2 regions of the Halalkalibacterium halodurans genome follow, and region 1 is predicted to be linked to the other one. Evidence: a T-box and tRNA genes for the amino acid it is inferred to sense, from the RefSeq annotation. Region 1 holds a T-box; the other holds one or more tRNA genes.
What was found. The T-box of region 1 lies ahead of pheS (phenylalanine--tRNA ligase subunit alpha). A T-box ahead of a tRNA ligase gene usually reads a tRNA of that ligase, here a tRNA-Phe.

Region 1 (5,123 bases):
GCCATATAAACGGGCCACTTCCTCAAATAAATCTTCCTCGATTCGAATATCGCCTCGTCTCGACGGGGCTGTTACTTCGAACGTATCGTTTTCAACCGTATAAGCAAAACCGAGTCTGTCAAAAATCGCTGCCACTTCATCGTGAGAAAGTTCCATACCAAGACGTTGATTCATGTGGGGAAGATTCAAAGAAACGACTGGTTCTTCAATCGCAAGCTCGCCAGCTTCGACGACACCACCAACAACGGTGCCTCCAGCTACTTCCGCGATGAGTGTGGCCGCTCTTGCCGCTGCTTCCCTCACCCGTTTCGGATCAACCCCCTTTTCAAACCGTGAGCTTGAATCACTCCGTAGTCCCAGATCCCGAGAGGCTTTCCGCACCGTAGCCGGATCAAAATAAGCCGCTTCAAGGAGTACCGTTGTAGTATCTTCCTGCACCTCAGATGTAGCTCCCCCCATGACACCAGCAATGGCCACAGGATCACGTCCATTTGTAATGAGCAGGTGGTCTGCTTGTAACGTCCGTTCTATATCATCTAGAGTAACCATTTTCTCTCCTTCTTTTGCAAGGCGAGTGACCACTTTGTTTGATCCTAAGCGATCGTAGTCAAACGCATGAAGCGGCTGACCGTATTCAAGGAGAACATAGTTTGTTACATCGACGACGTTGCTAATCGGACGAATGCCAGCAGCAATGAGACGATTTTGCAGCCATAAAGGCGATGGTCCGACTTTCACATTTTTAATAATCGTCGCCCCGTAATACGGGTTCTTCTCGATATCTTCAATTTCAACCGATACATAATCGCTTGCTTGACCATCAGTTCCACTACTTTCGGCAGTAGGCCAATGAACCTCTTTGTCGAAGAGCGCCGCCACTTCATAGGCCACTCCGTACATGTTTAAACAGTCGGAACGATTCGGCGTCAAGTCCAACTCAAGTACTTGGTCATAGCGATTGAGAGCTTCCAAAGCGTCGCTCCCGATTTCAACGTCGTCTGAAAAAACATAGATGCCGTCAGCGAATTCTTTTTGCACAAATTTATTTTCTACGCCAAGCTCCTGCAATGAACAAATCATCCCTTGGGATAGCTCACCGCGAAGCTTTGCTTTTTTAATTTTAAAATTACCCGGGAGAACGGCTCCAACCTTGGCGACAGCCACCTTTTGACCCGCTGCGACGTTTGGCGCACCGCACACAATTTGTACAGGCTCTTCTTCCCCAATCTCTACTTGACATAGGTTCAATTTATCTGCATTTGGGTGCTGGCGACATTCAAGGACATGGCCGACGACCACCCCTGTTGCTCCTTGATTTAAGTCATGAATGATGTCAACCTCAATCCCCCCGCGCGTCAGCTTTTCCGCTACTTCCTCTGCGGAAATACCGTCAAGATCGACGTATTGCTTTAACCATTGATAGGATACTAACATGTTTGAATTTCCCCCTTACACTCGCTTGAATTGTGCCAAGAACCGGCGATCATTTGTATAGAAGTGGCGAATATCATCGATACCGTATTTCAGCATGGAAAGTCGCTCAACTCCCATACCAAATGCAAAACCACTATATTCATTCGGATTAAAGCCACTCATTTCAAGGACGCGCGGATGAACCATCCCAGCGCCTAAAATTTCAATCCAACCTGTTTGCTTACAGAAGCGGCACCCGTCCCCGTGGCAAATTCCGCAAGAGACGTCCACTTCAACAGACGGCTCAGTGAACGGAAAAAAGCTTGGGCGCAGACGAATGGAGCGCTCTTCCCCGAAGAATGATTTAGCAAAGGCTTGGAGCACTCCTTTTAAATCACTCATACGTACCCCATGGTCGACGTAAAGACCTTCGATTTGCATGAATTGGTGAGAGTGTGTCGCATCATCGTCATCGCGGCGAAACACTTTCCCGGGACAAATGATTTTAATCGGCCCTTTTCCTTTATATTTTTCCATTGTTCTCGCTTGAACAGGGGACGTTTGTGTACGAAGCAGCAGTTCATCCGTAAAATAGAAGGAGTCTTGCATATCACGGGCCGGGTGATCCTTCGGTAAATTTAACGCCTCAAAGTTATAATAATCGGTTTCAATTTGTGGTCCTTCCGCAACAGAGAAGCCAAGTCCGATGAATAAGTCTTCCACTTCTGTGATCGTCGCAGTTAACGGATGGGCCCCCCCTTTTAATACTGGGCGACCTGGTAAGGTGACATCGATTGTCTCCTCTTGAAGCTTACGGTGAATCTCCGCTTGCTCCAAAGCTTCCATTTTGGACTCAATCGCCTTTCCAATCGCTTCACGAACGTCATTTGCCAATTGGCCAATAACTGGACGCTCTTCTGGTGAAAGCTTTCCCATGCCGCGTAGCACTTCCGTTACGGGCCCTTTTTTTCCTAGGTATTTGACACGAATCTCTTGCACCACTTTTTTCTCTTGTGCCTGCTCAATTTTTTTGATCGCGTCATCACGCAACGCCTCTAATTGTTCTCTCATGTACCATATCCTCCTTTAATACCAATCGAATGTTAGGTTAAAGCAACAAACGTTAAGGCCAAGTTTAAAATGATGGCAGCTCATCCTTTATAGAAATTAAACTTTTCTGCAAGTGCAAAAAAACCTTCGTTCCCAAACAAGGGACGAAGGTTTCGCGATACCACCCTAATTGATGCACAAACTGAGTGCATCCTCTTCATTTCCATAACGGCTGTTGCCGGGATCACCTTAACAAGCTATGCGCTTGTGTTCCAGTGCCTGCTCCAGAGCGAATTCAGCTGTCCTTTCCATCGAGGTGCTTTCAGTCGCTGGCATCTCGTCCCTGGTTGGTAGGGTTCAGCTTACTACTCTCTTTCCACGCATTTTCATACTATTTGGATGTGTCTATTATAGTGAAATTCACTTGAGGTTGCAACTCCATTTGGCGCCTAATCTCGCAAATAATAAAGGAGAATTCCTGTTGCCACCGCTACGTTTAACGACTCAGCCTTCCCGTAAAGAGGGATGTACAAGTTTTGATCAGCTTTATCCAATAGCTCTGGCTCAACACCTTCTCCTTCATTTCCCACTAGCAAAGCAAATCGCGCTTGCGGCTCAATCGCTGTGTAAGTGCTTCCTCCTTCTAAGGCTGTTCCGAAAACAGGGATTCCGGCTTCTTTAAATTGATCCACCCACCCGTGAAGATCTCCTTTAATAACCGGTAAGTGAAAAATCGAACCTTGGGAAGCGCGAACTACTTTGCTGTTGTAAATGTCAACACTCCCCTCACTTACAATGACAGCCGACATCCCTGCCGCATCGCACGTCCGAATCATTGTTCCCACATTACCTGGATCTTGAACGTGATCAATGCAAAGAAACATCCCTTCTAACTCTTGAAAGCTAGGCTCGTCTGGAATGTGACAAATGGCCGCGATCCCTTGTGGTGTTTTTGTTTCTGTTAAATCAGCCATGACCCGATCGCTGACGAGGATAACGTCCCGCTCATCTACATGCCAAGCGGTCGGGAGAGTCACCGATTCAGTCACTAAAATCGTCTCAATCGTAATAGTGGATTTTAATGCCTCCTCCACAAGATGATATCCTTCGATCAGAAACTGTCCTGATTGATCCCGTCCTTTTTTTGTATGTAATTTTTTCCATTTTTTGACTAGTTCATTTTTCGGTGAATCGATTTGTTTCATTCTATACTCCTTTTTTATCCGTTTGTCCACATCTTACCCAATATTTTCGTTATAATCCAGACTTCAATCAGACATACTAATCTCGAACGACCATTTATAAAGCTGAGGTGATCAAAATGAATTTTAATTTACGTCAAGCAATCATGGCAAACATTCAAGGAAGTAACGAACAAGAGGTTGAAGCAACGATTGTTGACGCCATTCAAAGTGGTGAAGAAAAAATGCTCCCAGGTCTCGGTGTCTTATTCGAAGTATATTGGAAAAACTGTAACGAGCAGCAAAAAGACCAGTTGTGTGAACAAATTAGTCAAGGCTTACAGTAACGCGCTCTCGCCTCTCCATGAAGCATATCATGGGAGGCTTTTTATTTATAGAGAGGGCACCATTCCTCTCATCGTCTATTCTCTCCATGTTGACGATGAAATAGACCTCACGCACGGAGAGTGGGCACAGATACCAAATGAGTCACATACCATAAGTAAAAGATAGCTACCATCATAACATTACAGCTATGAGAGTATTGGAACCGGAGTGATCATCATGTCGCCTTTCGCCCCTTCAGAGCTTTCCTGTTATTTATCCGATGAAATGGGACAGCGTCTTGACCCCTTGAAAACTAATGCGATTCACTATAAAGAAATCGTTTCGCGGCGAAAGCAGCTCCTCGAACTAACCAAGCTTCAAACAGGCGAAACGCTCTTCCTTCAACAGGTGACGATTACGATTAGTGGTTTTGTCGTCGTCACCACCAATCAACTATCATCAAATCCGATCTCTTTTTCAGCGACAAAAGAGTTACTTATTTCAGCTCCGAAAGAGGTGACGTTAACATTTTCTGTAAAGCAATGCCGTTGTGAAGCATTGTTTTGTCCTCAAGAAGATGAGAAAGAAGAACAAATCAAAGTGATCATCAACATAGATACCATTGTAGATGCAGAGAAGCAAAGGAAAATTCTATTAAGTTCTAAAACAGGCTCTGCTCCTTTTAAGGAAAAAATGTGTATTGAGACAATGAACATTTTTGACTCAGTAAGCTTTCAGCAGAAGATTACCGTTTTCACAAATAAGCCAATGGATTCTTCTACTTCCCATATTTCAGGGCATATCGTCCAGCACTGCTCCGAGCCGGCGAAAGTTTATTTTCGAGCCGTAGATCCGTTTCCATCCGCCCAGATTCAAATTGAAAATCATTCAGACTGTCCTATGAAAGCCATTGTGCATGTAGATTACGAACGTAAAGTCAGTCAAATCATTGAAAAGTATCAAAAAGTTCTCTTTGATGTTAGTGAAATCCAGCGACTCGTCATTAAAGGTGACGGGGAAGGTGGCGTTTGTGAAGGCGCTTTTTCCTTATTTTTATCCCATAAAAAAAAGCCAGTCTCACGCGATAGCGATTTAGACTAGCTATTTCATTTAAGATGTTTACAGATCCTCTTGATACATGTAAAATACAAA
Region 2 (5,123 bases), 2.1 Mb from region 1:
GAAGGTTAAGAGGAGGGGTTATCCCTTCGGGAGAAGCTCTGAATTGAAGCCCCAGTAAACGGCGGCCGTAACTATAACGGTCCTAAGGTAGCGAAATTCCTTGTCGGGTAAGTTCCGACCCGCACGAATGGTGTAACGACTTGGATACTGTCTCAACGAGAGACCCGGTGAAATTATAGTACCTGTGAAGATGCAGGTTACCCGCGACAGGACGGAAAGACCCCATGGAGCTTTACTGTAGCTTGATATTGGATGTTGGTACCGTTTGTACAGGATAGGTAGGAGCCTTGGAAGCCGGAGCGCTAGCTTCGGTGGAGGCGCTGGTGGGATACTACCCTGACGGTATTGACATTCTAACCTCGAACCGTGATCCGGTTCAGGGACAGTGTCAGGTGGGCAGTTTGACTGGGGCGGTCGCCTCCTAAACAGTAACGGAGGCGCCCAAAGGTTCCCTCAGAATGGTTGGAAATCATTCGTAGAGTGCAAAGGCAAAAGGGAGCTTGACTGCGAGACCTACAAGTCGAGCAGGGACGAAAGTCGGGCTTAGTGATCCGGCGGTGCCGTATGGAAGGGCCGTCGCTCAACGGATAAAAGCTACCCTGGGGATAACAGGCTTATCTCCCCCAAGAGTTCACATCGACGGGGAGGTTTGGCACCTCGATGTCGGCTCATCGCATCCTGGGGCTGAAGTAGGTCCCAAGGGTTGGGCTGTTCGCCCATTAAAGCGGTACGCGAGCTGGGTTCAGAACGTCGTGAGACAGTTCGGTCCCTATCCGTCGCGGGCGTAGGAAATTTGAGAGGAGCTGTCCTTAGTACGAGAGGACCGGGATGGACACACCGCTGGTGTACCAGTTGTTCCGCCAGGAGCATCGCTGGGTAGCTACGTGTGGACGGGATAAGTGCTGAAAGCATCTAAGCATGAAGCCCCCCTCAAGATGAGATTTCCCATGGAGTAAATCCAGTAAGACCCCTTAGAGATGATGAGGTTGATAGGTCTGGTGTGGAAGCGTGGCGACACGTGAAGCTGACAGATACTAATCGGTCGAGGACTTATCCAAAAACAAATCAAAAGCAACGTCTCGAACTCGAGAAGCGTCCCATTATCTAGTTTTGAGAGAATCTTGTTCTCCAAAGAAGCTTCGATACAACATCGCACCATGCGACGTTAATCGGAAGCCGTGATCAAGAGATTATTCTCTTACGTCCAAAGAAAAGGGTTTCGAGAAACGAGCAGTTTTAGGAATCGAGCGACGACAGACCGGAGTGTACTCACGGTACGTGAGGATCTGGAGGAGTGAAGATGACACCAAAATGCGACGTTGATCGGAAGCCGTAACTATCTACAAAGAGGATCAAGAGATTTGCGGAAGCAAGCGAGTGACGAACTGAGCGTATATCAACATACGTGACAGGAAGGAACAAGCGTAGCTGACAAAAAAGCTCGCCGATCATCTGACGTAGAAAGGTTTGGTGGCGATAGCGAAGAGGTCACACCCGTTCCCATGCCGAACACGGTCGTTAAGCTCTTCAGCGCCGATGGTAGTTGGGGCCTTGCCCCTGCGAGAGTAGGACGCTGCCAAGCAACTAATGTTCCACAGTAGCTCAGTGGTAGAGCAATCGGCTGTTAACCGATCGGTCGTAGGTTCGAGTCCTACCTGTGGAGCCACGGAGAGCTGTCCGAGTTGGCCGAAGGAGCACGATTGGAAATCGTGTAGGCGGTGACAAACCGTCTCGAGGGTTCGAATCCCTCGCTCTCCGCCAGATAAATTACCGTGGCCCGTTGGTCAAGTGGTTAAGACACCGCCCTTTCACGGCGGTAACACGGGTTCGAATCCCGTACGGGTCATTCTTTCTTTAGGACTTTATGTCCTTTATGTATTGGAGGATTAGCTCAGCTGGGAGAGCACCTGCCTTACAAGCAGGGGGTCGGCAGTTCGATCCTGTCATCCTCCACCATTCACTCATTAAGAAAATTACTCATATACTTTATAACGACGCGGGGTGGAGCAATGAGCGAAACTTCTGCCGAGAAAGCAACGAGTAACCTCGACGCATGATGGCGTCTGTGAGAAAGCAAGAAGAGGAGAGGTCCTGCTTCTTAGAAAAAACATCATCCATATACTTTATAACGACGCGGGGTGGAGCAGTCTGGTAGCTCGTCGGGCTCATAACCCGAAGGTCGGCGGTTCAAATCCGTCCCCCGCAACCAATAAGGTCCGGTAGTTCAGTTGGTTAGAATGCCTGCCTGTCACGCAGGAGGTCGCGGGTTCGAGTCCCGTCCGGACCGCCATTATACATAAGGCTCGGTAGCTCAGTCGGTAGAGCAATGGACTGAAAATCCATGTGTCGGCGGTTCGATTCCGTCCCGAGCCACCATCTGTGCCGGTCTAGCTCAATTGGTAGAGCAACTGACTTGTAATCAGTAGGTTGGGGGTTCAAGTCCTCTGGCCGGCACCATTTTTCCATTGACGATATGATGATTTTTCGGTATCATAGATATTGTTCCTTAATGGAGGGGTAGCGAAGTGGCTAAACGCGGCGGACTGTAAATCCGCTCCCTCAGGGTTCGGCGGTTCGAATCCGTCCCCCTCCACCATTTATTTTCATAGGGGCATAGTTTAACGGTAGAACAGAGGTCTCCAAAACCTCCGGTGTGGGTTCGATTCCTACTGCCCCTGCCAATTTATCATTTCAGTGTGGCGACTGTGGCGAAGTGGTTAACGCACCGGATTGTGGCTCCGGCACTCGTGGGTTCGATTCCCATCAGTCGCCCCATTAGTTTTGATATTGGGCTATAGCCAAGCGGTAAGGCAACGGACTTTGACTCCGTGATGCGCTGGTTCGAATCCAGCTAGCCCAGCCAATAAGCGGAAGTAGTTCAGTGGTAGAACACCACCTTGCCAAGGTGGGGGTCGCGGGTTCGAATCCCGTCTTCCGCTCCAAAGCTTTGGCGGCATAGCCAAGTGGTAAGGCACGGGTCTGCAAAACCCTTATCCCCGGTTCGAATCCGGGTGCCGCCTTTTTTGATCTTTCCACGTAATTCCTTGCCGGGGTGGTGGAATTGGCAGACACACAGGACTTAAAATCCTGCGGTAGGTGACTACCGTGCCGGTTCGAGTCCGGCCCTCGGCACCATTTTAGACAAGCTTTGCGCCCGTAGCTCAATTGGATAGAGCGTTTGACTACGGATCAAAAGGTTAGGGGTTCGACTCCTCTCGGGCGCGCCATTTCTATATATACGTACATACAAAGAGCATTGGATGATCCAATGCTCTTTTTTGGGCTCTACAATAAATGTTGGGGTTTTTGCACAAAAGAGGGCAAAAAAAGGCTCTACAATAAATGTTGTGGTTTTTGCACAAAAGAGGGCAAAAAAAATGCACGCAGGCTCCTTTATCCATTATCCTTGAATTGCCTAGAAACAAAGAAAGGATAGGAGCTGCGTGTACGATGAATTTTACCATGGATTTGCCCGGATTAAAAGGTGTGAAGGTCACAAAGATGGAGGAACGAGAGGGCTTTATCGCGCTCCATGTAGAAATGCCGCGAACGCCTCATCGTTGCCCATCCTGCGGGGAGAGAACCGAGAGAATCCATGATTACCGCATCCAAAAAGTTCAACATCTCAAGCTCTTTGAACGGTGGGTGTATCTATTCTATCGAAAGCGCCGGTACGCGTGCAGATGCGGGAAGCGGTTTGCGGAGAAAGCCTGTTTTGTAGAGCGATATCAGCGTCAGACAGTGGAATGGAATCAAGCGTTTCGCTTACGGCTCATTCAAGGGAAGAACTTTACGGACACAGCGAATCAATTCCAAACGTCCGTGACAACTGCCATGCGCCGGTTTGATCAATTGGCGGCCCCCCTCGTGAAGAAGGTGGATCACCTTCCTCCTCGGATTGCGATTGATGATTACAAAGGGGATACGAATGCGGGGAAATATCAAGTGATCATTGCGGATGCAGATACACGGAAGCCACTGGATATCTTACCGGATCGTAAAGCCGATACGCTTAAACGATATCTTCAAGAGAAGGGTCATCATGTGAAAACAGTCGTGATGGATCTAAGTTATACCTTCAAGTCGGCTGTTCAAAAGGCCTTAGGCCACCCGCTCATCATTGGGGATCCGTTCCATTTCTGTCGTTACATCTACTGGGCTCTGGAAGAGGTTCGCCGCCGAGTGCAAAAAGCGTTCCATCCGTATCATCGAAAACGATGTAAACGGATCAAACATCTGTTTCAGAAAGAGAGAGAAGGACTGGATGATAAGCAAAAGAAGAAGGTGGAGCGGTACCTAGAGCTATCCCCTGATTTAAGGGAAGCGTATGAGCTAAAAGAACATTTTCGTCAGTGGTATCAAGAAGCGAAGATGCAAGGAAGGGAAGGACGAATGAGCGAGGTGAAACAAGGGCTCTACGCCTTTTACCGAAGAGTGGAGGCGAGCCCGTTAAAGGAGTTCCACCAAGCCATTCAGACGCTGAAGAACTGGCAGACCGAGATCTTGAATAGCTTCGCGTTTGGCTTAAACAATGGTTTTATTGAAGGACTGAATAATCAAACGAAGGTGATTAAGAGAAATGCCTTTGGTTTTCGGCGTTATGATCGCTTGCGAAACCGTATTCTCTTGCATCATCAATTCAAACATCAAACATTCGGGGTAGGATAAGAGGGGCTCGCCCTCCTATGCCACCCCAACATTTGACTAAGAACCCTTTTTTGTTATTATGGACTAAACCACGATTTGACTCTTCAAAAGCTTTTTAATGGCTGAGGCTGCTTTTACTTTATCATGAAGGCACGGCGAGATCGCGAGGCGATAGGCTCCTGTTCGGATCATTCGTTTTAAATCAGCTATGGATTGAACATCCATTGTTGATTCATTGTACGTGCATCCATATTGAAAATGATGGTGTGTATCACTACCAGCGACTACCGGTAGATGCAAATGATTTGCTAGTTGTGTAATCGCATCCTTCGTTTCAGCAATTCCATTGGCATGTAAGTCTTTCCCATTTAAATCCAATGCGTCCAGTCTTTCTAGCAAATCTTCACTCAAATGATGAAGAGGCGTGCTCTTTCGAAAAGCGTGAGCTCCTATTTTAAGCATGTTATAAAGATCCG

Region 2: it has a tRNA-Phe gene. The T-box ahead of pheS (phenylalanine--tRNA ligase subunit alpha) is inferred to sense a tRNA for this amino acid. The anticodon was not compared.

Annotation. Positions count from the first base shown of each region.
Region 1 is NZ_CP040441.1:3,251,267-3,256,389, forward strand. Features, by position in the region: gene pheT (phenylalanine--tRNA ligase subunit beta) at 1-1,434, opposite strand, end outside; gene pheS (phenylalanine--tRNA ligase subunit alpha) at 1,450-2,484, opposite strand; T-box leader at 2,621-2,851, opposite strand; gene FED51_RS15825 (TrmH family RNA methyltransferase) at 2,913-3,668, opposite strand; gene sspI (small acid-soluble spore protein SspI) at 3,785-3,991, shown strand; gene FED51_RS15835 (hypothetical protein) at 4,209-5,072, shown strand; gene FED51_RS15840 (DinB family protein) at 5,091-5,123, opposite strand, start outside.
Region 2 is NZ_CP040441.1:1,030,559-1,035,681, forward strand. Features, by position in the region: rRNA gene FED51_RS05010 (23S ribosomal RNA) at 1-1,058, shown strand, start outside; rRNA gene rrf (5S ribosomal RNA) at 1,467-1,582, shown strand; tRNA gene FED51_RS05020 (tRNA-Asn) at 1,592-1,666, shown strand; tRNA gene FED51_RS05025 (tRNA-Ser) at 1,668-1,761, shown strand; tRNA gene FED51_RS05030 (tRNA-Glu) at 1,775-1,846, shown strand; tRNA gene FED51_RS05035 (tRNA-Val) at 1,881-1,956, shown strand; tRNA gene FED51_RS05040 (tRNA-Met) at 2,133-2,209, shown strand; tRNA gene FED51_RS05045 (tRNA-Asp) at 2,214-2,290, shown strand; tRNA gene FED51_RS05050 (tRNA-Phe) at 2,301-2,376, shown strand; tRNA gene FED51_RS05055 (tRNA-Thr) at 2,382-2,457, shown strand; tRNA gene FED51_RS05060 (tRNA-Tyr) at 2,512-2,596, shown strand; tRNA gene FED51_RS05065 (tRNA-Trp) at 2,608-2,681, shown strand; tRNA gene FED51_RS05070 (tRNA-His) at 2,700-2,775, shown strand; tRNA gene FED51_RS05075 (tRNA-Gln) at 2,789-2,863, shown strand; tRNA gene FED51_RS05080 (tRNA-Gly) at 2,868-2,942, shown strand; tRNA gene FED51_RS05085 (tRNA-Cys) at 2,950-3,020, shown strand; tRNA gene FED51_RS05090 (tRNA-Leu) at 3,047-3,135, shown strand; tRNA gene FED51_RS05095 (tRNA-Arg) at 3,151-3,227, shown strand; gene FED51_RS05100 (ISL3-like element IS651 family transposase) at 3,451-4,668, shown strand; gene FED51_RS05105 (PHP domain-containing protein) at 4,732-5,123, opposite strand, start outside.